One region of the Streptomyces sp. NPDC057137 genome, then DNA from elsewhere that is predicted to be linked to it. Evidence: riboswitches for the same ligand, from Rfam matches in the RefSeq annotation. Region 1 holds a riboswitch; each other region holds the start of a gene.

The links. A riboswitch is a leader RNA that binds a small molecule or an ion and turns the genes downstream of it on or off. The one in region 1 is predicted to bind cyclic di-AMP.
Region 2: linked by a shared signal. The riboswitch ahead of ACFT9I_RS11315 (transglycosylase SLT domain-containing protein) and the one ahead of ACFT9I_RS38845 (M23 family metallopeptidase) in region 1 are both predicted to bind cyclic di-AMP.
Region 3: linked by a shared signal. The riboswitch ahead of ACFT9I_RS27320 (C40 family peptidase) and the one ahead of ACFT9I_RS38845 (M23 family metallopeptidase) in region 1 are both predicted to bind cyclic di-AMP.
Region 4: linked by a shared signal. The riboswitch ahead of ACFT9I_RS34955 (M23 family metallopeptidase) and the one ahead of ACFT9I_RS38845 (M23 family metallopeptidase) in region 1 are both predicted to bind cyclic di-AMP.

What each region holds. Positions count from the first base shown of each region.
Region 1 covers NZ_JBHUUW010000111.1:6,996-14,302, reverse strand. The annotation lists gene ACFT9I_RS38860 (DNA topoisomerase (ATP-hydrolyzing) subunit A) at 1-1,885, opposite strand, end outside; gene ACFT9I_RS38855 (M16 family metallopeptidase) at 2,198-3,562, shown strand; gene ACFT9I_RS38850 (M16 family metallopeptidase) at 3,580-4,947, shown strand; cyclic di-AMP (ydaO/yuaA leader) riboswitch at 5,248-5,414, shown strand; gene ACFT9I_RS38845 (M23 family metallopeptidase) at 5,427-6,230, shown strand; gene ACFT9I_RS38840 (HPr family phosphocarrier protein) at 6,336-6,617, opposite strand; gene ACFT9I_RS38835 (GNAT family N-acetyltransferase) at 6,752-7,307, shown strand, end outside.
Region 2 covers NZ_JBHUUW010000010.1:61,372-68,678, forward strand. The annotation lists gene ACFT9I_RS11300 (Dyp-type peroxidase) at 1-470, opposite strand, end outside; gene ACFT9I_RS11305 (galactose oxidase-like domain-containing protein) at 467-2,365, opposite strand; gene ACFT9I_RS11310 (right-handed parallel beta-helix repeat-containing protein) at 2,842-4,758, shown strand; cyclic di-AMP (ydaO/yuaA leader) riboswitch at 5,411-5,603, shown strand; gene ACFT9I_RS11315 (transglycosylase SLT domain-containing protein) at 5,608-6,357, shown strand; gene ACFT9I_RS11320 (hypothetical protein) at 6,502-7,307, opposite strand, start outside.
Region 3 covers NZ_JBHUUW010000041.1:54,490-61,796, forward strand. The annotation lists gene bioD (dethiobiotin synthase) at 1-701, opposite strand, end outside; gene ACFT9I_RS27300 (adenosylmethionine--8-amino-7-oxononanoate transaminase) at 703-2,028, opposite strand; gene bioB (biotin synthase BioB) at 2,021-3,160, opposite strand; gene ACFT9I_RS27310 (8-amino-7-oxononanoate synthase) at 3,304-4,509, shown strand; gene ACFT9I_RS27315 (ATP-binding protein) at 4,784-5,218, shown strand; gene ACFT9I_RS27320 (C40 family peptidase) at 5,253-5,723, opposite strand; cyclic di-AMP (ydaO/yuaA leader) riboswitch at 5,727-5,898, opposite strand; gene ACFT9I_RS27325 (hypothetical protein) at 6,308-6,616, opposite strand; gene ACFT9I_RS27330 (ATP-dependent Clp protease proteolytic subunit) at 6,624-7,259, opposite strand.
Region 4 covers NZ_JBHUUW010000075.1:13,944-21,250, reverse strand. The annotation lists gene ACFT9I_RS34975 (sporulation protein) at 1-13, shown strand, start outside; gene lhgO (L-2-hydroxyglutarate oxidase) at 179-1,447, shown strand; gene trmB (tRNA (guanosine(46)-N7)-methyltransferase TrmB) at 1,585-2,364, shown strand; gene ACFT9I_RS34960 (PrsW family intramembrane metalloprotease) at 2,567-3,829, shown strand; gene ACFT9I_RS34955 (M23 family metallopeptidase) at 3,848-4,912, opposite strand; cyclic di-AMP (ydaO/yuaA leader) riboswitch at 4,924-5,078, opposite strand; gene ACFT9I_RS34950 (PP2C family protein-serine/threonine phosphatase) at 5,383-6,474, opposite strand; gene ACFT9I_RS34945 (MerR family transcriptional regulator) at 7,030-7,307, opposite strand, start outside.

The DNA of each region.
Region 1 (7,307 bases):
CCTGCAGCGTGCCCAGCGCCAGACCGGGCGACGACTCGTCCAGCGTCGTGAGACACACCAGCTCCTCGTCGGGCTCCAGCGTCAGGAACTCCGCCAGCGGCGCCCCGCCCGAGAGATTCGGCGCGGAAGCGGTGTCGGGCAGTTGGGGCAGATCGATCACGGAGATCCGCAGCAGCCGCCCGGTCGAGGTGACCGCGCCGACCTCGCCGCGCGCGGTCGCGGGCACGGCCGAGACGATCACGTCGTGCTTCACCCGCTTGCCGTCGCCGCTGCCCAGCGGCCCGCCGTTGGCCGTACGCGCCAGCAGCCCGGTGGAGGACATCAGCACCCGGCACGGGTCGTCGGCCACCTCCAGCGGCACCGCGGCGACCGGCGAACTGCCCGACTCCAGCAGCACCGTGCGCCGGTCGGTGCCGAACTTCTTCGCCACCGTGGCCAGTTCGGCCGAGACGAGCTTGCGCAGCTCGGCGTCCGAATCCAGGATCCCGGTCAGCTCGTCGATCTCGCCGTTGAGCCGGTCGCGCTCGCTCTCCAGCTCGATCCGGTCGAACCGGGTGAGCCGGCGCAGCGGCGTGTCCAGGATGTACTGCGTCTGGATGTCGCTCAGCGAGAAGCGCTCGATCAGCCGCTCCTTGGCCTGCGCCGAGTTGTCGCTCGACCGGATGAGGCGGATGACCTCGTCGATGTCGATGAGCGCGACGAGCAGACCCTCGACCAGATGCAGCCGGTCGCGCCGCTTGGTCCGGCGGAACTCGCTGCGCCTGCGCACGACGGTGAAGCGGTGGTCGAGATAGACCTCCAGCAGCTCCTTGAGCCCCAGCGTCAGCGGCTGGCCGTCCACCAGCGCCACGTTGTTGATGCCGAAGGTCTCCTCCATCGGCGTCAGCTTGTAGAGCTGCTCCAGCACGGCCTCGGGGATGAAGCCGTTCTTGATCTCGATGACCAGGCGCAGCCCGTGCATCCGGTCCGTGAGGTCCTTGACGTCGGCGATGCCCATCAGCTTCTTCGCCGAGACCAGGTCCTTGATCTTGGCGATCACCTTCTCCGGGCCGACGGTGAAGGGCAGTTCGGTGACGACGAGGCCCTTACGGCGCGCGGTGACGTCCTCCACGGTGACCGTGGCACGGATCTTGAACGTCCCGCGCCCGCTCGCGTACGCGTCCTTGATGCCCTGGAGACCCACGATCCGGCCACCGGTGGGCAGGTCGGGCCCCGGCACGTACCGCATCAGCGTTTCCAGGTCGGCGCCCGGGTGCTTGATCAGATGCCGCGCGGCGGCGATGACCTCACCCAGATTGTGCGGCGCCATGTTCGTCGCCATGCCGACGGCGATCCCGGACGCGCCGTTGACCAGCAGGTTCGGATACGCGGCGGGCAGGGTGACCGGTTCTTGCTCCTGGCCGTCGTAATTCGACTGGAAATCGACGGTGTCCTCGTCGATCGACTCCGTCATGAGTGACGTGGCGTCAGCCATCCGGCACTCCGTGTACCGCATGGCGGCCGGCGGGTCGTCGTTGCCGAGGGAGCCGAAGTTCCCGTGCCCGTCGACCAGCGGCAGGCGCATCGAGAACGGCTGCGCCATCCGGACGAGGGCGTCGTAGATCGACGCGTCCCCGTGCGGGTGCAATTTACCCATCACCTCGCCGACGACGCGGGCGCACTTCACATAGCCGCGGTCGGGGCGCAGGCCCATCTCGTTCATCTGGTACACGATGCGGCGGTGCACCGGCTTCATACCGTCCCGGGCGTCCGGCAGGGCGCGGGAGTAGATCACCGAATACGCGTACTCAAGGAAGGAGCCCTGCATTTCATCGACCACGTCGATGTCGAGGATCTTCTCCTCGAAGTCCTCCGGCGGCGGGGTCTTCGTGCTGCGGCGGGCCATCGCTGCTGCGGCTCCTTCACAGGTCTGTGCGGGTCTGGGCGGACAACTTGAGGAACTGACGCCGACCATTGTGGCCCGCCGCACCGACAACGCGGACCTCGACCCGTCGTTGAACGGTCCGAGGCGCCGTTTCCGGCGACCCGGAGCGACCCGACGGAGGGCCCACTGAGACTCGTCGGGGAGCCGACGGAGCGGCGAGCACCGCCCGATGGCGAGTCCTCGCCGCTTCGTCCGACCCGGGAACTTCGCCACGCGTCTCCACGCTTGCATACAGTGGCAGGACTTCTCCATATCGCGATCGAAGGGACGTACATGCCCATGGGTCACACGGCCACAGCGCAGGCCGGTTCCGGCGGCCTGACAGCGACCGAGCACCGGCTCGCCAACGGACTGCGCGTGGTGCTCTCCGAGGACCACCTGACCCCGGTCGCCGCGGTCTGCCTCTGGTACGACGTCGGCTCCCGCCACGAGGTCAAGGGCCGTACGGGCCTCGCCCACCTCTTCGAGCACCTGATGTTCCAGGGCTCGAAGCAGGTCAAGGGCAACGGTCACTTCGAGCTGGTGCAGGGCGCCGGCGGCTCGCTCAACGGCACCACCAGCTTCGAGCGCACCAACTACTTCGAGACCATGCCCACCCACCAGCTGGAGCTCGCCCTCTGGCTGGAGGCCGACCGCATGGGCTCGCTGCTCTCCTCCCTGGACGACGAGGGGATGGAGAATCAGCGCGACGTCGTGAAGAACGAACGCCGCCAGCGTTACGACAACGTGCCCTACGGCACCGCGTTCGAGCGCCTGACCGCGCTCTCCTACCCCGAGGGCCACCCGTACCACCACACCCCGATCGGCTCGATGGCCGACCTGGACGCGGCGACCCTCGACGACGCGCGGCAGTTCTTCCGTACGTACTACGCGCCGAACAACGCGGTGCTGTCGGTCGTCGGCGACATCGACCCCGAGCAGACGCTCGCCTGGGTCGAGAAGTACTTCGGCTCGATCCCCGGCCACGACGGCAAGCAGCCGCCGCGCGACGGCTCGCTGCCCGACACCATCGGCGAGCAGCTTCGCGAGGAGATCCACGAGGACGTCCCGGCGCGCGCGCTGATGGCCGCCTACCGGCTGCCGCAGGACGGCACCCGCGAGGCCGACGCCGCCGACCTGGCGCTCACCGTCCTCGGCGGCGGCGAGTCCTCCCGCCTCCACAACCGCCTGGTGCGCCGCGACCGTACGGCCGTCGCCGCCGGATTCGGGCTGCTGCGCCTCGCCGGCGCGCCCTCCCTCGGCTGGCTGGACGTGAAGACGTCCGGCGGCGTCGAGGTCCCGCAGATCGAGGCCGCGGTCGACGAGGAGCTGGCCCGGTTCGCGGCCGAGGGCCCCACGGCCGAGGAAATGGAGCGCGCCCAGGCCCAGTTGGAGCGCGAATGGCTCGACCGGCTCGGTACGGTCGCGGGCCGCGCGGACGAACTGTGCCGGTTCGCGGTGCTGTTCGGTGACCCGCAGCTGGCGCTCACCGCCGTCCAGCGGGTGCTGGACGTCACGGCCGACGAGGTGCGCGCGGTGGCCGAGGCCCGGCTGCGCCCGGACAACAGGGCGGTGCTGGTCTACGAGCCGACGACCGCCGACGACGAGGACGCCGCCTCCGACGAGATCACCGACGAGCACGAGGGGGCGGACCAGTGACCGACGCTGCCGTGACCATGGAGTTCCACCCGCAGCCGACGGCCGGGGAGGCCAGGCCCTGGGCGTTTCCCGCGCCCGAGCGCGGCGCGCTGCCCAACGGCCTGACGGTGCTGCGCTGCCACCGCCCCGGCCAGCAGGTGGTGGCCGTCGAGATCTCCCTCGCCGCGCCGCTGGAGGCGGAGCCCGAGGGACTGGACGGCGTCGCCACGATCATGGCCCGCGCGCTGTCCGAGGGCACCGACAAGCACACCGCCGAGGAGTTCGCCGCCGAGCTGGAGCGCTGCGGCGCCACGCTCGACGCGCACGCCGACCACCCCGGCGTCCGGGTCTCCCTGGAGGTCCCGGTCTCCCGGCTGCCCAAGGCGCTCGGTCTGCTCGCCGACGCCCTGCGCGCGCCGCTGTTCTCGGAGAGCGAGGTCGGCCGGCTCGTCACGAACAGGCTGGACGAGATCCCGCACGAGCAGGCCAACCCGGCCCGCCGCGCGGCCAAGCAGCTCTCCAAGGAGCTGTTCCCGGTCACCTCGCGCATGTCGCGCCCGCGCCAGGGCGCCGAGGAGACCGTCGGACGCATCGACGCGAAGGGCGTCCGCGCCTTCTACGACGCGCACGTCCGCCCGGCCACCGCCACCGCGGTGATCGTCGGCGACCTCACCGGTGTCGACGTCGACGCGCTGCTCGCCGAGACCCTCGGCGACTGGACGGGCGACACCTCGGAGCCGCGCCCCGTGCCGCCGGTGACCGCCGACGACACCGGCCGTGTGGTGATCGTGGACCGGCCCGGAGCCGTACAGACCCAGCTCCTGATCGGCCGGGTCGGTCCCGACCGGCACGACCGCGTCTGGCCGGCCCAGGTGCTCGGCACGTACTGCCTGGGCGGCACGCTCACCTCCCGGCTCGACCGGGTGCTGCGCGAGGAGAAGGGCTACACGTACGGCGTGCGGGCCTTCGCGCAGGTGCTGCGCTCCGACCCGCAGGGCACGGGCGCCTCCATGCTCGCCATCAGCGGCTCCGTGGACACCGAGTCGACCGGGCCCGCGCTGGACGACCTGTGGAAGGTCCTGCGTACGCTCGCGGCCGAAGGGCTGACGGACGCCGAGCGCGAGACGGCCGTGCAGAATCTGGTCGGCGTCGCGCCGCTGAAGTACGAGACGGCCGCGTCCGTCGCGGACACGCTCGCCGACCAGGTCGAGCAGCACCTCCCGGACGACTTCCAGGCGCAGCTGTACGCGCGCCTGGCCGAGACCGGCACGGTCGAGGCGACGGCCGCCGTCGTCAGCGCCTTCCCGGGCGACCGGCTGGTCACGGTGCTCGTCGGGGACGCCTCGGTGATCCGGGAGCCGATCGAGGCCCTGGATATCGGCGAGGTGAAGGTCGTCACCGGCTGAGGCCGACGACGACCGCCCGTCGGATCAGTACGCCCCTCGGATCAGCACGGACGTCGGAACAGCACGGACGTCGGAACAGTACGGACGTCGGAACAGCACGGACGTCGGAACAGCACGGACAAAGGGAACCCCGGTGACGAACCAGTCGCCGGGGTTCCCCGCTATGTCCGCATTCATGAGGAGGTTGCCTGAATGCCCTGTGGCGTGCGCTACAAAAGGGCCTGTCTGTTTGGTGATTGAAAGATGACCCCTTTAGCGTCGGTCCGGCTGTCCGCCAGAGCCCGCCGCATCCGCGGCACCGGACAGCCATCGCCGAGTCCCCGTCAGGCGCGAGCCTGGGGAGCCGGGGACCCATTCATGTCCCTGGGGTGAATCGGGGGCCTTCGCGCGATCCGCGGAGGAGCCCGTAGGAGACCTTCCTGCTCCGAACCCGTCAGCTAACCCGGTAGGCGAGAAGGAAGGAAAGGACCAGCCACTTCATGGCGTTCACCCGTGCCACCGGGAAGCACCGTGCCCCGAGCCGAATGACGCGCCGAGGCGCGAAAATCGCCGGAGTCGCGACTCTCACCGCCGCCGGTGTCATCGGCACCCTCGCATCCCCGGCGCTCGCCGCCGACGTGGAGGCGGCCGTCGCCCAGGACACCGCCCCGGCCACCCCGGCCCGCGCCATCGTCATCGACGACTCGCTCGCCGCCACCATCGACGCCCAGGCCGACGCACAGCACCTGGCCGCCCAGAAGGCCGCGGCAGCGAAGGCGCGGGCGGAGGCCGCGGCCCGCGCCAAGGCCGAGGCGAAACGCAAGGCGGAGGCCCGCGCGAAGGAGCTGCGCGAGGCAAAGGAGCGCGTGGCACGGGCCGCGGAGCGCGAGCGCCTCAACTCCTACCGACTCCCGGTCGCCGGCTCCTCGGTCACCACCGGCTACCGGACCGGCGGCGCGCTCTGGTCCTCCGGCAGCCACTCCGGCATCGACTTCCGCGCGGCGTCCGGCACTTCGGTCGTGGCCGTCGGCGCGGGCACCGTCGTCGAGGCCGGCTGGGGCGGCGCGTACGGCAACAACGTCGTCATCCGTATGAACGACGGCACCTACACCCAGTACGGACACCTCTCCTCGATCGGCGTCACCGTCGGCCAGAGCGTCACGCCGGGCGCGCCGATCGCGCTCTCGGGCTCGACCGGCAACTCGACCGGCCCGCACCTGCACTTCGAGGCGCGGACGAGCGAGGAGTACGGCTCCGACATCGACCCGGTCGCGTACCTGCGCGCGCACGGCGTCAGCGTCTGACCCTCTACGCGCGGAGAACACGACGAAGGCCCCGGCGTCCTGCCGGGGCCTTCGTCGTACGTGTGCGGCTCGGTGCGTGTGCGGCTCAGACGGTCTCAGACGGTCTCAGACGGTCTCGGGCAGCTCGTCCAGGCCCTCGGCGACCAGCTTCGCCAGCCGGTCCAGCGCCACGTCGGCGCCGTCCGCGTCCGAGAACAGGACGATCTCCTCGCCGCCCTGCGCGCCCAGTCCCAGCACGGCGAGCATCGACGCCGCGTTGACCGGGCTGCCGTCGGCCTTGGCGATCGTCACGGGAACGCCGGAGGCCGTGGCGGCACGGACGAAGATGGAGGCGGGACGGGCGTGCAGGCCCTCGGCCCAGCCGACGTTGACGCGGCGCTCAGCCATGGTGTTGCCCTTCAAAGTCACAGTTGTTGTCTAGACCAGTGTCTCATGTGCCCCGTAACGGGCCGATGAGGCACCCCCAGCCTGCCCCGGCCGCGCAGCCGCCGCTACCGGTGCGCGCGCCGTAGGCTCTCCCCATGACGCCGCCGTCGCAGCACGCGTACCCCGCTCACTGGGAAGCAGACGTGGTCCTGCGCGACGGGGGCACCGCCCGCGTCCGGCCGATCACCACCGACGACGCCGAGCGGCTGGTCAGCTTCTACGAACAGGTCTCCGACGAGTCGAAGTACTACCGCTTCTTCGCGCCCTACCCCCGGCTCTCCGACAAGGACGTCTACCGGTTCACCCACCACGACTACGTGGACCGGGTGGGGCTCGCCGTCACCGTCGGCGGCGAGTTCGTCGCCACCGTCCGCTACGACCGCATCGACGGGCGGGGCATGCCCGCCTCCGCCCCCGCCGACGAGGCCGAGGTCGCCTTCCTCGTACAGGACGCGCACCAGGGGCGCGGGATCGCCTCCGCGCTCCTCGAACACATCGCCGCGGTGGCGCGCGAGCGCGGGATCCGGCGCTTCGCGGCGGAGGTGCTGCCCGCCAACAACAAGATGATCAAGGTGTTCCGGGACGCCGGGTTCACCCAGAAACGCAACTTCGAGGACGGCTCGGTCCGCCTCGTCCTCGACCTCGAACCGA
Region 2 (7,307 bases), on a different contig from region 1:
TGGCCCGTGCCGTTGCCGAACAGCCAGTGCTCCGGCGCGCACTGCCCGGTGTCGCCGAGCATCGCGGCGCGTGCGGCGGGGCCCTGCTTGAAGGCCTCCTGGGTGCTGCCCGGCGGGACGGACGGGAAGGGATCGCGCCCGGCCAGCAGCTTCAGCCCGGGGTAGGTGAAGCTGACGACCCGCCATACGGCGTTGAGCGCCTTGGGGTCGTCGCCGCCGGACTGCTTACGAGCCTTGCTGAACTCCGCGTTGAACGCCGCGACCTGCCGCGTCGTGGCGATCCGCGGCCGCAGCCGGCGCAGCCACATCCTGGCCTGGACGTCGTTCTCGAACTTCAGTAAGAGGAGCTGGACATGGTCCTTCTTGGCCCCGGCGATGATGTCGCCCTGGATCTCCCGGCTCCTGCGCAGCGGCAGATCGGCCTCGGCGGGCGGCTCGTACGTCTGCGGACGCTCCGTCGCGTAGGTCATGACCGCGCCCCGTCCGGTTCCAGGGAGATCCACTTGGCGATGCTCGGCACACCCTCCTCGTTGAGGAGGAAGAGCATGTACCAGCCGGGCGGGGCGGCCTCGGCGGTGGGCGGAGCCTGCAGCTCCAACTCCCCGTTGCCCTGCCGCTTGATCCGCAACTCCAGATGGCGCTGGCTGGTGTTGACCGAGTGGGTGGCGGTCGTGGGCGCGAGCAGCACGGCCCGCTTGACCTCGTCGGCGGTGGAGCTGGAGACGGTGAACCGCTGGTCGAACGCGAGCGGCCCGGACGGGGCGGAATCCAGCTCGGGACGCGGGCCGTTGTGGAGATACGGCGGCTCGTACATCTCGATGGTGCCGTCGATGTCGTCCTTGATGTCCCGGTCGTTGGCGATCTGCTGCGCCTCGTCGCCGGTGACCATGACGCGCCCGTCGGGCAGCACCACGGCGTTCGAGTGATACCCGCGCGGCAGCCGCTGGACGGGGCCGAGTCGCCAGTCGCCGTTCTCGTCCCGCAGCTCCGTGTGCCGGTACTTCAGGTCCGCGTTCGGGTTGTACTGCCCGTTGCCGTAGTCACGGATGTCGTAGGAGCCATTGACCGTGAGCAGATTCCCGGTGGGCAGCAGCAGGGTGTTGTCCTGCGTACGGCCGAAGGCCCGCGCCTCCTTCGTCTTCCACTTGCCCGCGGCGAGCTGATACGTGTTCGGGTCCGTACGGTCGCCGCCGAGGACCAGGACGGAGTCCGGGCCGCGGAAGCCGCCGGGGAGCGGAACGGCGGAGCCGTAACTACGGTCGACCGCGCCCGGCCGCTGCGCCAGATCGCTCCGGGTCTCTCTGACCGGGTCGAACAGCCACTGCTGGTCGTGGCTGCGGCCGAGGCCGTAGATCTTCCCGTCGCGCAGGCTGAACAGATGCGGATAGTCGAGCTTGTACGGGGCGTCCGCGCCGAAGCGGTCGACAGGCTGGAACCGGGGGATGTCGGTCTTGCGGTACGGAACGGGGTCCCGCAGCGCGGGGAAGCGCTCCACGATCGGGGTGGGCGTGCCCCAACCCAGCTCGGACTGGCCGGACATGATCAGCATCCGGCCGTCGGGGCCGGTGACGACGCTGGGATACCAGCGGCCCACGGACATGTCCTCGTTCATCGCCCAGGTCTCGCTCCACGGGTCGAAGACGAAGGACAGCTTGGCGCCGGAGCCGCCGTTGCCGCCGAGATTGCCGCCGAAGACACCGAGCATCCCGTTCGGCAGGAAGGCGTGGCCCGCGCAGAAGATGGGCGCGGGGCGGGAGACGCCCGTGCTGTCGGGCATCGTGACGGCGGGCGGGGTGACCTTCTTGAAGGCGTTGGCTCCGGTGCCCTTCTGGGGATCCCAGAGGAAGGCACGGCCCCGGTTGGCCGCCCCGACGACCTGGGTGGGGGCCGTCTCCTTGGTGGGGTCGGTCTCGATCCGCTCGAAGGAGAAGAGGAGCACCTTGCCGGTCGGCAACTGGGCGACGTGGACGCCGAAGTCCGGTGAGTCGAAGTACTCCTTGAAGGCGCCGAAGTCCGAGGCCTTGTACTCCCTGTTGGTCTTCTCCTGGCTCTCGGTCAGCGCCTTCAGCCGGGCGGTGCGGGTCGCCTGCGGATAGGTGCCGAGGTCAGCGGCGCCCTGCCGGGTGGTGGCGTGCTCCTCGGCGTGCTCACGGCCGAGCATCGCCACTTCGGCGGGATCGACCTCGGGAGCCTCCGTCTTCTTGGCGGGGTCGGCGCCCGCCCTGGTGGAGTGCTCGTGGTGGCCCTCGCCGCTGTGAGCGACAACGGGGGCGGCACCCACCAGAGTTGAGGCGGCGAGGGCGCTGACGACAGCACATGCCGCCAGTGTGTTGGACAGCCTCGTGCGGGAGCGGGGATTTCTCATGCGGCTCGGTCCAGGTCCTTTCCGGGGTGGTTGGAGCACGCGGTACGGCGATGCCGCACCCGGAGCGAATGACTACTCGCAGTAATCAATGCTGGCGGTGTTCGAGAGGAAAGGTCCAGAAAAACGAGCGATGTTGCCTCTATGGAGGTAACTGGCAGGTCATAAGGTTCGCTCTCGGCGTGCGCGCCCGGCGCGCGGCTCGATGCGCCGCCCGGCTGCGGCCCGGCCGTGGCGCAGCCGTGGCCCGGCCGTGGCGTGCCAAGTCGGCGTCTGACGCGAGCTGTTGACAAACCCGTGACATGCTTGAAAACTCTGACTGCCTGATCGCAGGACCTGAACGGTGAAGCTCAATTATTTGCGGTTCTCTTGCAAGATCGGGGCAGTCGTTCTGTCCCGTTTGATCGTGGTCCTGCCGTCCACCCCCACCACGGACCGGCATTGCTCACTCTGTCGACCCCACGGAAACAGAGGACACCATGAAGTCGAAGCACCTGAGGCGACGTCTGATCTCCGGTATGTCCATGACCGGCCTGCTCGTCGTCGGACTCCTGCCCGCCGCCTCCGCGTCGGCGGCCGGCGCGCCCACCAAGGCCGACGACACGTTGGCACGACCGGCCGCGGCCGAGCGCGGAGCCACCCTCCCGTACACCGAGTACGAGGCCGAAACCGCCGACTACGACGGCACGTTGCTGGAGGCGGACGCGAAGCGCACCTTCGGTCACACCAACTTCGCCAGCGAGTCGTCCGGCCGTAAATCGGTGCGGCTGGACAACTCCGGGGAGTTCGTGGAGTTCACCTCCACCAACGCGGCGAACTCGATCGTCGTACGCAACTCCATACCCGACGCGCCTGGCGGCGGCGGCATCGACGCCACCATCAGCCTCTACGCCGACGGCACCTTCGTACAGAAGCTGGATCTGTCGTCCAAGCACAGCTGGCTGTACGGCAACACCGACGACCCCGAGTCGCTGACCAACACGCCCCAGACGGACGCCCGCAGACTGTTCGACGAGTCGCACGCGCTGCTGGAGAAGAGCTATCCGGCGGGCACCAAGTTCAAGCTCCAGCGCGACGCGGACGACACCGCCCAGTTCTACATCGTCGACCTGGTCGACCTGGAGCAGGTGGCGCCCCCGGCGGCCAAGCCGGCGGAGTGCACCTCGATCACCGAGTACGGGGCCGTCCCCGACGACGGGAACGACGACACCAAGGCCATCCAGGACGCGGTGACCGCCGACCAGAACGGCGACATCGACTGCGTCTGGATCCCGGCCGGCCAGTGGCGTCAGGAGCAGAAGATCCTGACCGACGACCCGCAGAACCAGGGGCAGTACAACCAGATCGGGATCAGTGACGTCTCGGTCCGCGGCGCCGGTATGTGGCACTCGCAGCTCTACACGCTGACCGAGCCGCAGAACGCGGGCGGGATCAACCATCCGCACGAGGGCAACTTCGGCTTCGACATCGACGACAACACCCAGATCTCCGACATCGCGATCTTCGGCTCCGGCCGGATCCGCGGCGGCGGAGGTGCCGAGGGCGGAGTGGGCCTCAACGGCCGCTTCGGTCAGAACACCAAGATCTCCAACGTGTGGATCGAGCACGCCAACGTGGGTGTCTGGGTCGGCCGCGACTACGACAACATCCAGGCGCTCTGGGGCCCCGCCGACGGCCTCGAATTCAGCGGAATGCGGATTCGCAACACGTACGCCGACGGCATCAACTTCACCAACGGCACGCGGAATTCGCTGGTCGACAATTCGTCATTCCGCACCACGGGTGACGATTCGCTCGCCGTCTGGGCCAACCGGTACGTCAAGGACCCGGCGGTGGACATCGCGCACGACAACTCGTTCACCAACAACACCATTCAGCTGCCCTGGCGGGCGAACGGCGTCGCGATATACGGCGGTTACGGCAACAAGGTACAGAACAACCTGATCGCCGACACCGCCAACTATCCCGGCATCATGCTGGCGACCGACCATGACCCCCTGCCTTTCTCGGGCGAGACCCTGCTCACCGGAAACGCGCTCCACCGCACGGGTGGCGCCTTCTGGAACGAGGACCAGGAGTTCGGCGCGATCACCATCTTCCCGGCGAGCCGGGACATCACCGGAGTCAAGATCAGGGACACCGAGATCTCCGACTCCACCTATGACGGCATTCAGTTCAAGAACGGCGGCGGCAACGTACCCGACGTCGAGATCAGCAACGTCACGATCGACAAGTCCAACAACGGCTCCGGCATCCTGGCGATGGGCGGCGCCCGAGGCAACGCGACGCTCACGAACGTGACCATCTCGAACTCGGCCGAGGGCGATGTCCTCATCGAGCCGGGATCGAGCTTCGTGATCACCGGCGGCCCCGGCACGAAGCAGGCCGCCAACTAGAATCGGCCTACAAAAGGGTACTTTCCAGACAAATCCTCGGGGCGTGAGCCCGCTCGGCGCCTTCCGTGCCGCTCTGTGAGGGGAGCGACGGGAGGCGCCGAGTCGTTGACCGGACTCCCTGTAGTCGCGCCATGACGCCATGTGCCGAAGAGAACCCCCTTGGTGCGCATCCGCTGCCGACGTCGGCCGACCCACCCCCCGAACCCTCCGCCGGAGGGCGCCGCCGCATTCGCATGGCGAAGGGCCGGTTTCGAATTCAGGAGTGAACAAAGGCTGTTGGTATGCCGCCGACGGTGGATTCACCCAGGCGCGGGCCGCTCACCTCCACTTGGCTCCACTCGCCTCCCGGTCGCGGAAAGGAATCATTTGTCCGCTTTGCGGGTCTGGTCGTTATGGGTATTCCACGCCTAACTTGTCCGTTTCTGGGCGGTGTTGTGATTGCGTGGTTGCATGGAAAGCCCGTGATGTGTGTCACAGGGTCGACGGGCCGCGTGTTCCGCCCGCCCGCCCACCTCCCGCGCTGGAAAGGAAAGTTGAGACCTGAACCGCCGCGTGGGAATTCGAATTGATCGCCGCCCGATCCGCGAATGACCTGGCGCTGTGAATTCAGGACTTGTTCAGCCCGGACGTTCTCGCTTACGTTCTCGTCATTCCGGGCAGAACGCCGAATCCTGCCGCTGTCCGGAAACCGCATCCAACCATTCACGTACGGCAGGAGCGGGGGACCCAGGTAAGTCGCCGATCCGGTACACCGGACCGGCTTGGGGTGAAGCCGCGCCCACAGCGCGGCCGGGCATCTCCCGCCCGAACCCGACAGCTCACCTCGCAGGCGACGGAGAGGACCTCGTCATGCCCGCACAGGGTAAGCACCGCCGTTCCCGCACCATCCCGCTCGCCCACCGGCTCATCGCCGTCGGCACGGGCGGTGCCGCACTCGCCCTGCCCCTGCTGACCGCCACCACGGCCGGCGCCGCGCCCGCCCCGCAGCACGTCACGGCGGCCCCGTCGGCCGTCACCGCCGCCCAGAAGGTGACCCACACCGTCGTGAAGGGCGAGTCCCTCGCCAAGATCGCGGACGCCCGCTCCGTGAGCGGCGGCTGGAAGGCGCTCTACAAGACCAACCGCGACGCCATCGGCGACAACCCGTCGCTCATCCGCCCCGGCCTCAAGCTGAAGCTCTCCGGTGCGCCCAAGGCGGCGGCCGCCCCGACCGCCTCGACCGAGAACGCCTCGACGGCCAAGCCCGCCGAAGCCGTCCAGACCGCCGCCAAGTCCTACACCAACGACCTCGACGGCTGGATCCGGGAGGCGCTGGACGTCATGGCGCAGAACGGTATCCCCGGCTCGTACGACGGCATCCACCGCAACATCATGCGCGAGTCCGCAGGCAACCCCCAGGCCATCAACAACTGGGACTCCAACGCCGCGGCCGGCATACCGTCGAAGGGCCTGCTCCAGGTCATCGACCCGACGTTCGAGGCGTACCACGTGCCCGGCACGTCGACCGACAGCTACGACCCGGTCGCCAACATCACCGCGGCGTGCAACTACGCGGCCGACCGCTACGGCTCGATCGACAACGTCAACGGCCCCTACTGACAGACCCGACCACCACGTCGCGCGGCTCCCGAGCCGCGTCTGTCCGCCGATCGCCGGCCGGACCGCACCCGCGGCCCGCCCGGCGATCGGCCGTTGCCCGGCCGGGCGGGCGACGCCGGGCTCCTGCTGGCCAGCCCCGTTCGATCAGCTCGGGGGCTCCCGGCGGAGCCAGTGAGCTTCCGTGGTCCAGCCCAGGAGACGGCGTCCGCCGCCCGAGTCCGCCGTGCCGCCCGCCGCGACCTGGCGCAGGCCGGTCAGCGCCGGGGCGAGCCGGGCCGCGACATGGCCGGGATGACCGGCCGCCTCCTCGTCCAGCAGGGCGATCACCCGCGCCTGTGCGGCGGGATCGCAGAGCGACAGTTGGAACATCATCTGGCGCCACGCGTACGCCACGTCCTTGATGGTGGACAGCGGCCGCGGGTTGCCGTGTATCCGCGCCGTCAAGCGGCACACGACGGTGAAGCAGCGGCCCGCCAGATCCTCCCAGCCGGGCTCGGGGGCGATACCGACCCGGCTGACGAGGGTGGCCAGGTTGTGGGTGGTGAGGATCTGAGCCTGCTCGATGATCTTGCCGTTCGCGGCCACCGACCAGGATCCGCCCCGGACCTCGCCGGCCCGCTCGGCGCACAGCCTCGCGAACCCGGGAGACGCGTGCGTACGCGCTCCGTACGTGGAGGTCAGCGCCTCACCCACCTCGGTGATCGCGAGATTGCGGACCGCCGCGTAGTCGATGCCGTAGTAGCGCTCGTACAACGTGCCACGGAGAAGCTCGGCCGCGATCCGCGCGGCCGTCAGATACTTGGGCGTGAAAGTGCCCATGAAGATGTCCGACGCCAACTCCTCGACGAACGGCGCGCCGAGTTCGGCCTGCCTGCCCAGTACGCCGAACTCGCGCACCAGTGGGTTGGGCAGGAGCGTGCCGGGAAACGCCTGCACGGCCAGCTCGCCGA
Region 3 (7,307 bases), on a different contig from region 1:
GCCGCGAACCGCGCCGCGTCCCAGCCCCCGCCCAGCGCCGGACCCAGCCAGTCGCCCGCACCCGCACGGAACCGCGCCGGGGCCAGCGCGCCCGCGCCCTCCGGTACGGCCCCGAGCAGCGGCGCACCCGCCACATCCGGCAGGTCGGCCAGATTGCAGCGCGCCGCCAGATCCGGCACGGCGGGCCAGCTGCCGATCACCACCCCCAGCGCCGCGAGCCCGCGCGTACGCAGCGCCTCGGCCGTCAGCGCTGTCGCGTTCAGCGTGCCGAGCCCGGCGGGCGCCACCACCAGTACCGGGGCGTCGAGCAGCCGCGCGGCATCCGCGAGCGTCCCGCCCTCGTGGTCGAAACGCACCAGCAGACCGCCCGCACCCTCGACCAGCACCAGGTCGTGCTCGGTCGCCAGTTTCGCGGCCGTCTCCGCGATCTCCTCGGGCCGTACCGGCGGCGCGCCGGCGCGCGCGGCCGCAGTCGCGGGCGCCAACGGCTCGGGAAAACGGGCCAGTTCGACCGTCGTGACGCCGCCCGCCAGACGGATCACCTCGTCCACGTCGCCCGACTCGCCGGGCGCGACACCGGTCTGCGCGGGCTTCAGCACCGCGACCGTACGGCCCCGGGCCAGTGCCACCGCGGCGACGGCCGCCGTGACGACCGTCTTGCCGATCTCCGTCCCCGTCCCGGAGACGATCAGTACCGCCATCTCAGGCCTCCCGCGCCGCCGCCGCCACCGCGCGGCAGATCCTGGCCAGGTCGTCGTCGTCCGTCACGTACGGCGGCATCGTGTAGACGAGGTCGCGGAACGGCCGCAGCCATACGCCTTCGCGCACCGCCGCCCGTGTCGCCGCCGCCATGTCGACCTCGTGGTCCAGCTGTACGACGCCGATCGCGCCGAGGACGCGCACGTCCTTCACCCCGGGCAGTGACGCCGTGTCGGCGAGGCCGTCACGCAGCCCCGCCCCGATCCGCTTGACCTCGCCCTGCCAGTCCTGGCCGAGCAGCAGGTCGATCGAGGCGCACGCCACGGCCGACGCCAGTGGATTGCCCATGAAGGTGGGGCCGTGGGCGAGGACGGGCACCTCGCCGCGCGAGATGCCCGTCGCCACCGCCGATGTGCACAGCGTCGCCGCCATGGTGAGATAACCGCCGGTCAGCGCCTTGCCCACACACATCACATCGGGGGAGACGCCCGCGTGCTCCGCCGCGAAGAGAGTGCCGGTGCGGCCGAAGCCCGTCGCGATCTCGTCGAGGATCAGCAGCACGCCGTACTCGTCACAGGCCTCGCGCAGCACCCGCACGTACGCGGGGGAGTGGAAGCGCATACCGCCCGCGCCCTGCACCACCGGCTCCACGATCACGGCGGCCAGTTCGTCGGCGTGGCGGGCGACGAGGGCGCGCAGCTGGTCCGCGTACGTCTCGTCGAACGGCTCGTCGAACGATCCGCCGGCCGTCTCGGCGTCGGCCGGTGGCGCGTCCGCGAAGATCTGGCGCGGCAGGACACCCGACCAGAGCCCGTGCATACCGCCCTCGGGGTCGCACACCGACATGGGCTGCCAGGTGTCCCCGTGGTAGCCGCCGCGCCAGGTCAGCAGTCGCTGCTTGGCCGGGCGGCCCAGCGAACGCCAGTACTGGAGGCACATCTTGACGGCGACCTCCACCGACACCGAACCCGAGTCGGCGAGGAAGACGTGCTGGAGCGGTTCGGGGGTGATCTCCACGAGCCGGGCCGCCAGCCGGACGGCCGGCTCATGGGTGAGCCCGCCGAACATCACGTGGCTCATCCGCGACAACTGGTCGTCCGCGGCCTTGTTGAGGACCGGGTGGTTGTAGCCGTGGATCGCCGACCACCAGGACGACATGCCGTCGACCAACTCGCTCTGCCCGTGGGCCGGTTCGGCGAGCCGGAGCCGTACACCGGAGGCGGACTCCACGACCAGCGGGTCCGTGCGGCCGGGCATCGGGCCGTACGGATGCCAGACATGCGCCCGGTCCAGCGCCAGCAGCTCGCCCGGACCGAACGCGTCAGGCATTGGGCGCCAGGTCCGTACCGGCACCACGCCGCCGTACGGTCACCAGATCCGTACGGGCGGACGCCGCCTCCGCCTCGGCGGGCGCGGCACTGTCCGTCGGACCGCACGCACTCGCGCACCCGCCGCCGCCCCGGTGTCCGGGCAGCGTCGTCGTGTCCGTGCCCTCCACCTCGAACCCGGCGTCCGCGATCATGTCCAGGTCCGCCTTGCCCTCCTGGCCCTCACTGGTGAGGTAGTCGCCGAGGAAGATCGAGTTGACCAGGTGCAGCGCGAGCGGCTGCATCGTCCGCAGATGCACCTCACGCCCGCCCGCGAGCCGCACCTCCACGTCGGGGCAGACGAACCGCACCATCGCCAGGATGCGCAGCGCCCGCTGCGGAGTCAGATTCCACTCCTCGGCCAGCGGCGTGCCCTCGAAGGGGATGAGGAAGTTGACCGGCACCGAGTCCGGGTCCAGCTCGCGCAGCGCGAAGACCACGTCCACCAGGTCGGCGTCGCTCTCGCCCATGCCCGCGATCAGCCCGGAGCAGGCCGACAGGCCCGCGCCCTGCGCGTGCCGCACCGTCTCCACCCGGTCCGCGTAGGTGTGGGTGGTGGTGATGTCGCCGTACGTGGCCTCGGACGTGTTGAGGTTGTGGTTGTACGCGTCGGCGCCCGCCGCCTTCAGCCGCTCCGCCTGGCCGTCCGAGAGCAGCCCGAGACAGGCGCACACCTCGACGTCCGCGTTCTGCTCCTTGATCGCGCCGATGGTCTGCGAGACACGGTCTACGTCCCGGTCCGTCGGCCCCCGGCCGCTCGCGACCAGACAGACCCGCTTCGCCCCGCCGGCCACTCCGGCCGCCGCGGCCCTGGACGCCTCGTCGGGCTTCAGCCAGGTGTACTTGAGGATCTCGGCCTTGGACCCGAGCCGCTGCGAGCAGTACGAGCAGTCCTCGGGGCAGAGCCCGGACTTCAGATTGACCAGATAGTTGAGCTTGACCCGCCGCCCGAACCACTGGCGGCGCACCTTCCCGGCCGCGGCCACCACTTCGAGCAGATCGTCGTCGGAGGTCGTCAGCACGGCGAGCGCTTCTTCGCGCGACGGCAGCTCGCGCCGAAGGCCCTTCTCCACCAGTGTGTTCAGCAGGTCCATGGCGCCGATCCTGGCCTACGGCGGGCCTCCGGGCCAAGGATGAATCCCACAAGACAGGTGCATTCAGGTGTGTGTATGACCACACCCGGAGCGCGTCCGTCGGCAGTTAGGGTCTGTGGGCTGCCTACAAAAGGACCCGAGCCGTGCCAACCGAGCCGCCCGTGCCGAGCACGCCGTCACCGTCGACGCCGCCGGACCCGTTCGGCTGGATCGACGACGAGGCGCGCCACCGCGAACGGTCCGGTCTCGTCCGTACGCTACGGCCCCGCCCCGCCGACTCGGCGCTGCTGGATCTCGCGAGCAACGACTACCTGGGCCTCACGCACCACCCGGTGACGACGGGCGCGGCGGCGGAGGCCGCGCGCCGCTGGGGCGCGGGCGCCACCGGCTCGCGGCTGGTCACCGGAAGCACCGCCCTGCACGCCGAACTGGAGCGTGAACTGGCCGACTTCTGCGGTTTCGAGGCCGCGCTCGTCCTGTCGTCCGGGTACGCAGCGAACCTCGCCGCCCTCACCGCGCTCACCGCGCGCGGCTCACTCCTCGTGTCGGACGCCGCCAACCACGCCTCCATCGTGGACGGTTGCCGGCTCTCGCGCGCCGAGACCGTGGTCGTACCGCATGCGGACCCGGAGGCCGTGGACAAGACGCTCGAAGCACACACGGGCGTACGGGCCCTGGCGGTCAGCGACTCGGTCTTCTCGGTGGACGGCGACGCGGCGCCGCTCGCACGGCTGGGCGAGGTGTGCCGTACGCGAGGCGCCGCCCTGCTCGTGGACGACGCGCACGGTCTCGGTGTGCTCGGCGACGGCGGCCGTGGCGGCGTGCACGCGGCGGGTCTGGCCGGCGACCCGGGTACGGTCGCCACCGTCACGCTCTCCAAGTCGCTGGGCAGCCAGGGCGGCGCGGTCCTCGGTCCGGCCCGGGTCATCGACCAACTCGTCAACACGGCGCGGTCGTTCATCTTCGACACCGGCCTCGCCCCGGCCGCCGCCGGCGCCGCGCTGGCGAGCCTGCGGCTGCTGCGCGGGGACCCGTCGCTGGCGGTCCGGGCGCGCGCGGTGGCGCACGCGCTGCATCTGGGGCTGACCGGGGCGGGGTTGACCGCCGTACGCCCCGACGCGGCCGTCGTCTCCGTCCGGGCGCCGTCCCCGGGCGCGGCCGTGCGGTGGGCCGCCGACTGCCGGGCGGCGGGGCTGGTGGTGGGCTGCTTCCGGCCGCCGTCGGTGCCGGACGGGATCTCCCGGATCAGGCTCACGGCCCGCGCCGACCTGACGGACGTTCAGGTCGGGGCGGCACTGGCGACGATCGTCGCGACCGCGCCCGCCGGGGCCGTGTCACCGGCCGGTTGAGCACCTCGCGAACCCCCTGCGCACATCCCCGCGCGCATTCCCGGGCGTGGCCTCGCCTGTCGGTCGCCGGGACCGGAAACTTGAGCCCGCTCAAATACGGTCTCGCGTAGCAGGGTTCACCGCTTAGAGCGACAGAGGGGGCCATATCCCGGCGGATCGCCCATGCGCCGGGTGTCGTTGGTGGCAGTGTGGCGCGAAGCGCAATCCGGGGACGTACTCGCGGGCATCAGCCATAGGTCGGTCTGCGTCCCGGTGGGAAAGGGACAGCGTCGCCATGGCAGACCATCAGGAAGCATCCGTCACCCTGCCGAGCGATCCGGCCTCGGTACCGGAGGCACGCAGATACGTCGCACGTGTTCTCGCCGAATGGGGTTTGCCGGGTGACGAGGACACCGCCGAAACGGTTCGCCTGATCATCTCGGAGCTCGCGACCAACGCCGTACAGCACACTTTCGGCAGGTCACCGACCTTCACGGTCGACCTCACCCTGGAACGCGACGAGGAACTGCGCGTCGGAGTCACCGACAGCCACCCGCGGTGGCCGAAGCGGCTGCCGGCCGCGGTCCAGCAGGACAACGGCCGCGGCATGGTCATCATCCGGGCGCTGACCACCGAGTACGGCGGCCGACTGTCCGTCACACCCACGGCGGACGGCGGCAAGACGGTCTGGATCACCCTGCCCTGGACGGCCCGGACCCAGGTCGAGTAGGGCCGGGGCCGAGCGGCCGCGGGACCGCCGGGCGTCAGCCGACCCGGCCGTACCAGACGCTCTTGGACCAGATGCGCTGGAGCCGCACCACCTGGCCGCTCTTCGGCGAGTGCCACATCTTGCCGCCGCCGGCGTAGATCCCGACGTGGTAGACGCTGCTGCCGGAGTGGAAGAACACCAGATCGCCCTGTTTGCGGCTGGAGGCCGCGATGTGGCGCGTCCGGTTGTACTGCTGCTGAGCGGTACGTGGGAGCTTCTTGCCGGCCTTCTTGTACGAGAAGAGCGTCAGGCCCGAACAGTCGAACCGGTGTGGACCCGACGCCCCGTACTTGTACGGCGCGCCCTTCTTGGAAGCGGCCACATCCAGCGCCTTGGCGGCGACCGGTTGGGCGTGGGCCTCCGACACGGCGCCGGGCGCCAGCATGGTGCCGCCCACGGCGGCGAGGAGGGCCGAAGCGGTACCGGCCCGGGAGAGCAGCGACGGGACATGCGTCTGCGCGAACATGCGCAACCCTTCGTCAGCCGCCTGTGAAGGATGACCTGTCGGGTTCGGACTGGCGAAGATGCCCGGCCGCGTGTGCGGCTTCACCCCGAGGAGCGGTCCATGGTCGGGCCGCCCCGAACTGCTCGGGTCCTCCACTCCTGCCGATCCACTCGTGTCGACCAGGCATCCGGAGCGGCGGCAGGACTCGGCGTCCACCCGGACCGCCCCGCCGAGGTGGCGGGGGCTTGTCGTCCCACGGATCTTGACGCGGCCTCAGCGCGATTCCGAGTTGAAACGGCCTTATGTGACTCTCATCACGTATGACCCATTTGGGTTGGTGCGGCCGATTCAGTGAACGGTTCATATGACTGCTCACGCGCTGTACCTGCGACGTAGCGATGCGTTACGGCCGGACGGCCGATCGCCCGTCGCAAGTTGCCGGCCCGCGCGCGACGGGCGGGTCGATACGCCGAACGGGCAGCCAAATGCCTTACGGGCGCGTCGGAACGGACGTGTCGGCGCGGGAGGGCGCGCCGCCGGGCCGTAGCGCGGCCCGGTGCCGTGTGCGGGACACCTCACGTCACCTCGCGTCACCTCGCGCCGCTTCAAGTCGGCGGTTCGGGAGGCATGGTGACACGCCCGGCCCTGCGCTCCCCGTCGAGCACCCGCAGCGTACGGTCCAGGGTCGGGGTGTGCAGCTCCGTCTCGCCCCGCGCGTGCATCAGCGTCAGCGCGTCGCGCAGTTCGGCCGCACCGGCCACCAGCGCCTGCGCGGCCCGCAGCGCGCTGTACGTGTCGTCGGCCCGCGACGGGTTGATCCGGCCCAGCAGGTCGACGACCCGGAGGTAGCTGTCCACGAAGTCGCCCTCGGCGCGGGTCAGTGCGGGCAGCGGCGGCAGTTCCGGCGGCAGCATCGGCCGTTCACCGGGGGGAGTTGAAGCCGAGGGACGCCCTGCGGTCCTGCGCGACCTGGTCCACCAGGCCGTACTCCATGGCGCCCGTCGCGTCGAAGATCGTGTCCCGGTCGATGTCGGCGTCGATCCGCTCGACGCTCTGACCGGTGTGCCGCACCAGCGTCCGGGCCATCAGGGCACGCAGCCGCAGCAACTCCTCGGCGTGGATGGCGAGATCGGACGGCTGGCCGCGCAGGGGCTCCTCGATGCCCGGCTGCTGGAGGACGACGCGCGCGCCCGGCAGCGCCATCCGCTTGCCCGGCGCCCCCGAGGCCAGCAGCACGGCGGCGGTCGACACCGCCTGCCCGAGACAGGTGGTCGCCACGTCGCAGCCGATCACCTGCATCGTGTCGTAGATGGCGGACATGGCGCTCAGTGAGCCGCCGGGGGAGTTGATGTAGAGCGCGATGTCCTGGTCGGGCGCCGCGTACTCGAGATGCAGCAGCTGAGCGATCACGTCGTTCGCCGAGGTGTCGTCCAGGGCGGTGCCGAGGAAGATGATCCGGCCTTCGAAGAGCTTGGAGTACGGGTCGAGGGAGCGGGTCCCGGTGGAGGTCCGCTCGGTGAACTCCGGCAGGACGTAACGGGCGGAAGGACGGTTCATGGTGTGCCTCTCCTCGCGTACCGGACACGGCTCTGGTCCGTCGCTAAA
Region 4 (7,307 bases), on a different contig from region 1:
GGCGCCGGCGTAAGTCGTACGGGCCGGTGGGGCCCTACACGCCGGTGGCCGTATGCGCCGGTGGTGGGACCGCCGCCGTAATGCTTGGTGAACGATGCGGGACACGCGTGGTACCTCGGTGGTTTAAGGGCATTGTCAGTGGGCCAGTGCACTATCGGGGTGGGAGGTTGCGCGGGTGATGAAAGACGGCTCGGGTCGCGTGAGCGGCCGTGGCTACGGGCAGGGCTACCGGCACGGCTACGACTGCGACGTGCTGGTGATCGGCGGCGGCATCGTCGGTCTGTCGACGGCCTACGCCCTCACCCGGGCCGCGCCCGGCACCCGTGTGACGGTCCTGGAGAAGGAACCGGGCCCGGCGCGGCACCAGACGGGCCACAACAGCGGAGTCATCCACAGCGGTGTGTACTACCGCCCCGGCTCCCTCAAGGCGCGTTACGCGATCAAGGGCGCCGCCGAGATGGTCAAGTTCTGCGCGGAGTACGGCATCGCGCACGAGGTCACCGGCAAGCTGATCGTCGCCACCGGCCGCGACGAGCTGCCCCGGCTGCACGCCCTGGTCCAGCGCGGCAGGGAGAACGGCATCCCGGTGCGGGAGCTGGGCCCGGCGCAGATCATGGAGTACGAGCCGGAGGTGCGCGGTCTGGCCGCGATCCACGTCGGCACGACCGGGGTGTGCGACTTCGGGGCCGTCGCGGCGCGGCTCGCCGACTCGGCCGAGGCGTCGGGCGCGTCCGTGCGGTACGGCGCCGAGGTCACCGTCATCGACCGGCGGGCCTGGGGTGTCGCGGTGCGTACGTCCTCCGGAGAGGTGGTCAGGGCCCGCGCCCTCGTCAACTGCGCGGGGCTTCAGTGCGACCGGGTGGCACGGCTGACGGGCGACGACCCGGGCATGCGGATCGTCCCGTTCCGCGGCGAGTACTTCGAACTGGCCAGGCCCGGTCTGGTCCGCGGACTTGTCTATCCGGTGCCGGATCCGGCCTTTCCGTTCCTGGGGGTGCATCTGACGCGCGGCGTCGACGGCGGCGTGCATGTCGGCCCCAACGCGGTGCCCGCACTGGCCAGGGAGGGCTACTCCTGGTCCGCCGTGCGCCCCCGTGAGCTGGCGGGCACACTCGGCTGGCCCGGCTCCTGGCGGATAGCGCGCAGACACTGGCGTTACGGCGCGGGCGAGCTGCGCCGCTCGCTGTCCAAGCGCGCCTTCGCCACCGCCGTACGCCGGCTGCTGCCCGCCGTGACGGACGCGGACCTGCGCCCCGCGACGGCCGGGGTGCGCGCCCAGGCGGTGCTGCGGGACGGCACGCTGGCCGACGACTTCCTGATCCAGGAGTCCCCGCGCACGGTGCACGTGCTCAACGCCCCGTCGCCGGCGGCGACGGCCGCGCTCCCGATCGGCCGCGAGGTGGCGAGGCGGGCGCTGACGATGCTGAAGGACGCCGACGGGGTCTAGGTCCGTAGAATCGGTCAGGATCCTGTCCGCTTCGACGTGCCCGAGAAGACGTGTCCGAGACCCAGATGAACGTGAACAGCGACCGTGACCGCGATGGTGACGGGGCGCGCGCCGACGACGCCCACCCCTGGTCCCGGATGTTCCCCGAGGGCTCGGGACCGGCCGCCGACCCCGCCGGATCGCACTTCGAGCGCCGTATCCGCAGCTTCCAGCCGCGCCGCAGCCGGGTGACGACCGGCCAGGCCGATGTCCTGCGGCGGCTGTGGCCGTCCTGGGGCCTGGACATCGACGGACAGCGGGTGCTCGATCTCGACGCGCTCCTCGGCGGGCTGCCGGTCGTCCTGGAGATCGGCTTCGGCATGGGCGAGGCGACCGCGCGGATGGCCGCCGACGACCCGGGCACCGGGATTCTCGCCGCCGACGTCCACACGCCGGGGCAGGGCAATCTGCTGCGTCTCGCCGAGCGGAACGGGCTGTCCAACATCCGGGTGGCCAACGGCGACGCGATCATCCTGCTCCGGGAGATGCTGGCGCCCGGTTCGCTGGCCGGGATACGTGTCTACTTCCCCGACCCGTGGCCCAAGACGCGCCACCACAAACGGCGGCTGATCCAGCCCGAGTTCCTCGACCTGGCCGCGCCCCGGCTGAGGCCCGGTGCCGTACTGCACTGCGCGACCGACTGGGAACCGTACGCCGAGCAGATGCTCGACGTGCTGACCGCGCACCCCGCCTTCGAGAACACCGCCCCGGACGACGGTTACGCGCCGCGGCCCGACTTCCGGCCGCTCACGCGGTTCGAGGGCCAGGGCCTCGACAAGGGGCATGCCGTACGCGACCTGGTCTTCCGACGCGTCGCGGAGGACGTCGCGGACGGCGTCGCGGAGGACGGCGTTCCGGACGGCGTTCCGGCCGAGTAGGACGTCGGCCGGGACCGAACGGGCGCCGTCGCGGGATGTCGGTGGCGCTCGTTAGGGTCAGAAGGTGTCCGAACCGTCCCGACCACCGCCGCACGCCCCTCCGCACATCCCTCCGCTCCCGCACTCGCAGCCGTATCCGAACCCGCACCCGTACCCGCACCCGGCGATCCCCGCGTTCGAGCAGCAACAGCAGCTCGGTGACATGTGGGCCGCCGTGCCGGAGCGGGCCCGCTGGCGCTACCGGCCGCACCGCTCGTTCTGGCGGCACCCGGCGGTGCGCGCGGGCGCGGTGATCATCCTGCTCGCCATCTGCGGTCTGCTGATCCTGTCGCTCGTCCGGGAACAGACCGGCACGCAGGGCTTTCTCGTCGGCCTCGGTCTGGCGACCCTGCCCGTGCCGCTGCTGATGGCGGCCTTCCGCTGGCTGGACCGGGTCGAGCCGGGGCCCTGGCGGAATCTGATCTTCGCCTTCGCCTGGGGCGCCTGCGCCGCCGCCCTCGTGGCGATCACGGCGAACTCCTTCGCGACCCAGTGGATAGCCACCGCCACCGCCGACCCCACCGGCGCGGAGTCCCTGGGGGCCACGGTGGTGGCGCCGATCGTCGAGGAGAGCGCGAAGGCCGCCGCGATCCTGCTGATCTTCCTCTTCCGGCGGAAGTCGTTCACCGGTCTCGTGGACGGGGTCGTCGTCGCCGGCTTCACCGCGACCGGCTTCGCCTTCACCGAGAACATCCTCTATCTCGGCAACGCCTTCGGCGAGGACCAGCAGATCGGCAACTCGGGCCTCGCGTCCGTGACCGCGGCGACCTTCTTCGTACGGGTCGTGATGTCGCCGTTCGCCCATCCGCTGTTCACGGTCCTGACAGGCATCGGCTTCGGCGTCGCCGCCCTCGCCACGCGCCGCCAGCGCGTGCGCCGTTGGCTGCTGCCGGTGCTCGGCCTCACGCTCGCCATGGGCACGCACGCGCTGTGGAACGGCTCCTCGTCACTGTTCGGCCCGTACGGCTTCTACGCGGTGTACGCGGCCTTCATGGTCCCCGCCTTCGCCCTGCTCACCTGGCTGGCGATATGGAGCCGGCAGCGCGAACTGCGCACGGTCTCGGCCGAGTTGCCCGCGTACGCGGCGGCCGGCTGGCTCGGCGAGACCGAACCGCTCGCGCTGTCCTCGATGCGGGCGCGCTCGACGGCGCGCGATGTCGCGGGCCGTACGTACGGGCCTGCGGCGGCCCGCACGGTCCGCGAGTACCAGGCGTTCGCGACCGCCCTCGCGTTCCTGCGCCACCGGGCGGGACGCGGCGCGGCGGACCCGGACTTCGCCGAGCGCGAGCAGGAGCTGCTGCACCACATGTGGCAGCGCCGGGAAATGGCGTCGCCCGCGCTGGCGTACGCGGCGCGGGCGACGGGGCGGGTGTGGACTCCGCCGCCGTACATCGACTACGGCGGCTACAACCCGTATCGGAGCTAGGAGGCTCGACCTGTTCTTTTAAGGAGTGAGTCCCTTGCTGCGGAGCCAGCTCAGCGGGTCGATCCCGCTGCCGCCCGCGGTGTGCACCTCAAGGTGCAGGTGCGGACCGGTGACGTTGCCGGTGGCTCCCACGCGTCCGACGGTCTCGCCGGTGGTGACCTTCTGGCCGGCGGCGACGGTCATCGAGGACAGGTGGGCGTACCAGATCTCCGTACCGTCATCGAGCTCCAGCACCACGCGGTAGCCGTACGACCCCGACCAGCCGGCCGACTTGACGGTCGCGCTGTGGACGGCCTTGGCGGGCGTGCCCGTGGGGGCGGCGAAGTCCAGGCCGGTGTGCTGGCCGGAGGACCACATGGAGCCGCTCTGGCCGTACGTAGAGGTGAGCGTGTACGAGGAGGTGGGAAGCGAGAAGCTGGCTGCCAGCTTCTCCAGGCGCTCCTTCTCGGCCTTGCGCTCGGCCGCCTCCTTCGCCTTGCGCTTCTCCTCGGCGGCCTTCTCCTTGGCGTCGGTCTGCTGCTTCTTCGCCTCGGCCGCGGCCTTCTCGGCGGCGGCCTTCTCGGCGCTCGCCTTCTGGGCGGCGTCGGCCTCGGCCTGCTGCTGCTCCGCCTGCTGGAGGATGCGGGCGCGCAGCGCCTCGCCGGAGTCGGTGGTGCCCTGCTGGGCGTCCGCCGCGGTGAGGCCGGCCGTGGTGAGCGGAGAGGGTGTCTCGTCACTCTTGTCGTCGCCGTCGGACATGAAAGACCCGACACCGGGAAGAGACTTGGCGTCGGGGAAACTGTCCGAGAGCGCGTCGGGAAGTGATATCGAGACCGCCGGCTTGTCCTGCGCGGAGGCTATGCCTCCCGCGCCGACCGCGGCGATGACGCCTACTCCGAGGACGGTGGAGCTGCGGGCGAGAGCGTTGCGCTGCTTGGCGACACGGTGTTTGCCGCGTACGGGACGGATGGAGTCCGCGGTGGGATTCCACTCCTCCCAGCCCCTGTTCGCCTCGTCGTCGGCGCGATCGGTACCGGCGAACCGGCTCCCGGGACCGAAATGGACCGGGGCTGAGGCTTCGGGGGCAGGCCTGTTGGACGCCACTGGGGCGCTCTCCTTTCCTTCCTTCTCGCCTACCGGGTTAGCTGACGGGTTCGGAGCAGGAAGGTCTCCTACGAGCGTTCTTCGCCGCACGAGGCAGCAAGAGACGCCCGATTCACCCCAATTGGTGGTTCCCCGGTTTCCTTGCGGAATTCGGCGCGTGCGCACGGTGCCGTCTCTTCGACGGCTGGGACAACCGCGCTGCGTTATCGAACGTTAATAGACGACCGGGGCTTATTCCAAGCTGTTCCGGGTGATCGTTAGCGGACGCGGCCTGGACCAACCGGGACACAAGCGGGTGGAATCGGGCGAGTTGATCGCCCTTCGGGCCGTGTGCGATCACACACTCGAACTGACGGTGCGTCAAATGTTATGCGGAGTGGTGCGCCTCAACTACGCAGCGTGGCGGGCGAGATGACGGCGCACGGCACGCCGTGTCCCGTCCGGCCATGACGGGTCACGACGCGATCGAGTCACGGCACGACGGGCATCGTCCGGCGCCGCTCCGGCTGTCGCGGGGTGGGCCGGCTGACGGCCAGCAGCGCCATGTCGTCCGTACTGCCGCCGCCGGTGTGCAGCCGTACGTCCCCGACGATCGCGTCGAGCAGCTCGTCGGGGCCGGGGAAGATCCGTCCCGCGAGCCGTTCGCGCGGGTTGTAGAAGACACCCGCAGTGTTGCGCGCCTCGGTGAGCCCGTCGGTGTAGAGGAGCAGCGTCGCCCCGGACTCGTACGGGACCTCGTCCGCGCGGTCCGGCCAGGTCCCCAGCTCGCCCATCCCGAGCGGCAGCGCCGGATCGGCGGGGGCCAGCACGGTCAGCCCGCCGTCGGGGGCGAGCAGCAGCGGCTCCGGGTGCCCCCGGTTGACCACGCGCACCATGCCCTCGACGTGCGGGATCTCGGCCAGTACGGCGGTGGTGAAACCCTCGAACAGGTCGATCCCGTCCCGCCGGGTGCCTTCGCGCGCCAGCGCCCGCTCCAGCCGCTGCGCGACCCCTTCGAGCGACCGCTCCTGCTCGGCGGCCTCACGGAAGGCGCCGATGACGACGGCCACGGTCTCGACGGCGCCCATGCCCTTGCCGCGTACGTCGCCGACCACCAGCCGTACCCCGTACTCCGTGTCCTGGACGGCGAACAGGTCACCGCCGATGAACGCCCCCTCCTCCGCCGCCTCGTAGCGCGCGGCGACATGGAGCCCGCCGATCCGGGCGGCGGGCGTCGGCAGGACGGCCCGCTGGGCGGCCTCGGCGATGACGCGCGCCGAGGCCAGGCGTTCGCCGCTGCGGCGTACGACGCCGTTGATGGCCAGCGCGAGAACGGAGACCGTGAAGACGGTCAGCGATTCGGTGACCGTCTCGACCCCGGTCACCGTGTCGTTGAGGAAGTGCAGCCCGACGACGGCGACGGTGGCGAAGATGCCGATGACAAGGGTGCGCAGGAACGAGAAGAACGGGGCGGCGACCAGCGGCGCCGCCGCGTAGAGCGGGGAAGCGGTGATGGCGGTCGGGGTCGCCTGGTCCAGGACGATTCCCGCCACGATGATCAGGCCGGGCAGGATCTCCACGATCGGATGCGCCGGCCGGGCCGCGTGCCGGCCGCGCCCCCGCCCGGCCGGACGGGGGTCGTCGGGACCGAAGCCCGCGGGGTGCTTGTCGACGGAGGACAGGCCGTCCCAGGTGGGATCGTCCGGGTCGAAGGCCGGCGGGACCGGGGCGGCCGGGCGGGAGTCCGCCCGGCGGAAGCCCGCGTCGGCGCGCTCGAAGCCACGGCGGAAGCCGCGCCGGGCGCTGTTGCCGAAACCACGGAGCCTGCTGGACAGGCCGGGACGGCGGACAGCACTCTCGGCGGGACGGCGGCCGTCGTCCCCGCCGCCGCCCGCCGTCCCGTCGTCTCCGCTGTCTCTCTGCCCCACCAGTGGTCTCCTGCCCGGTCCGTCGACGGCTGCGGACGGTACCGCGCCCTCCCTAGGCTGGCCCCTCACGCGCCGGGCGGCTACCCGCCGTCGACCGACTGGGCTATCGGTGGGCCAGTGCGGTGACCGGGGGCGGGGCGGCAGCCGGCCGGTGGTGGGCCGGTGGTGGGCCGGTGGTGGGCCGGGAAATCGGCCTGGTGGGGCGGATCGTCAGTCGGTGAGGTGGCGCTCGGCGTACACCTTCATCGCGTCCCGTACGAGGACGGCCGCGCCCTCCGCGTACTTGTCGTAGTTACGGCCGAAGCGCGCGTCGTCGACGTACATCGCGGTGACACCGATGACGTACGACCTGGAAGGGCTCGTGGTGGTCGACAGCCAGTCGCAGTGCCGGGCGGCGATGGCCTGGGCCCGATCGCCGTCGGCGGCGAGACCGTCCTTCTTGGCCTGCCCCCAGTCGCGGGCGATGTTCTCGTGCAGGTCCATGAACT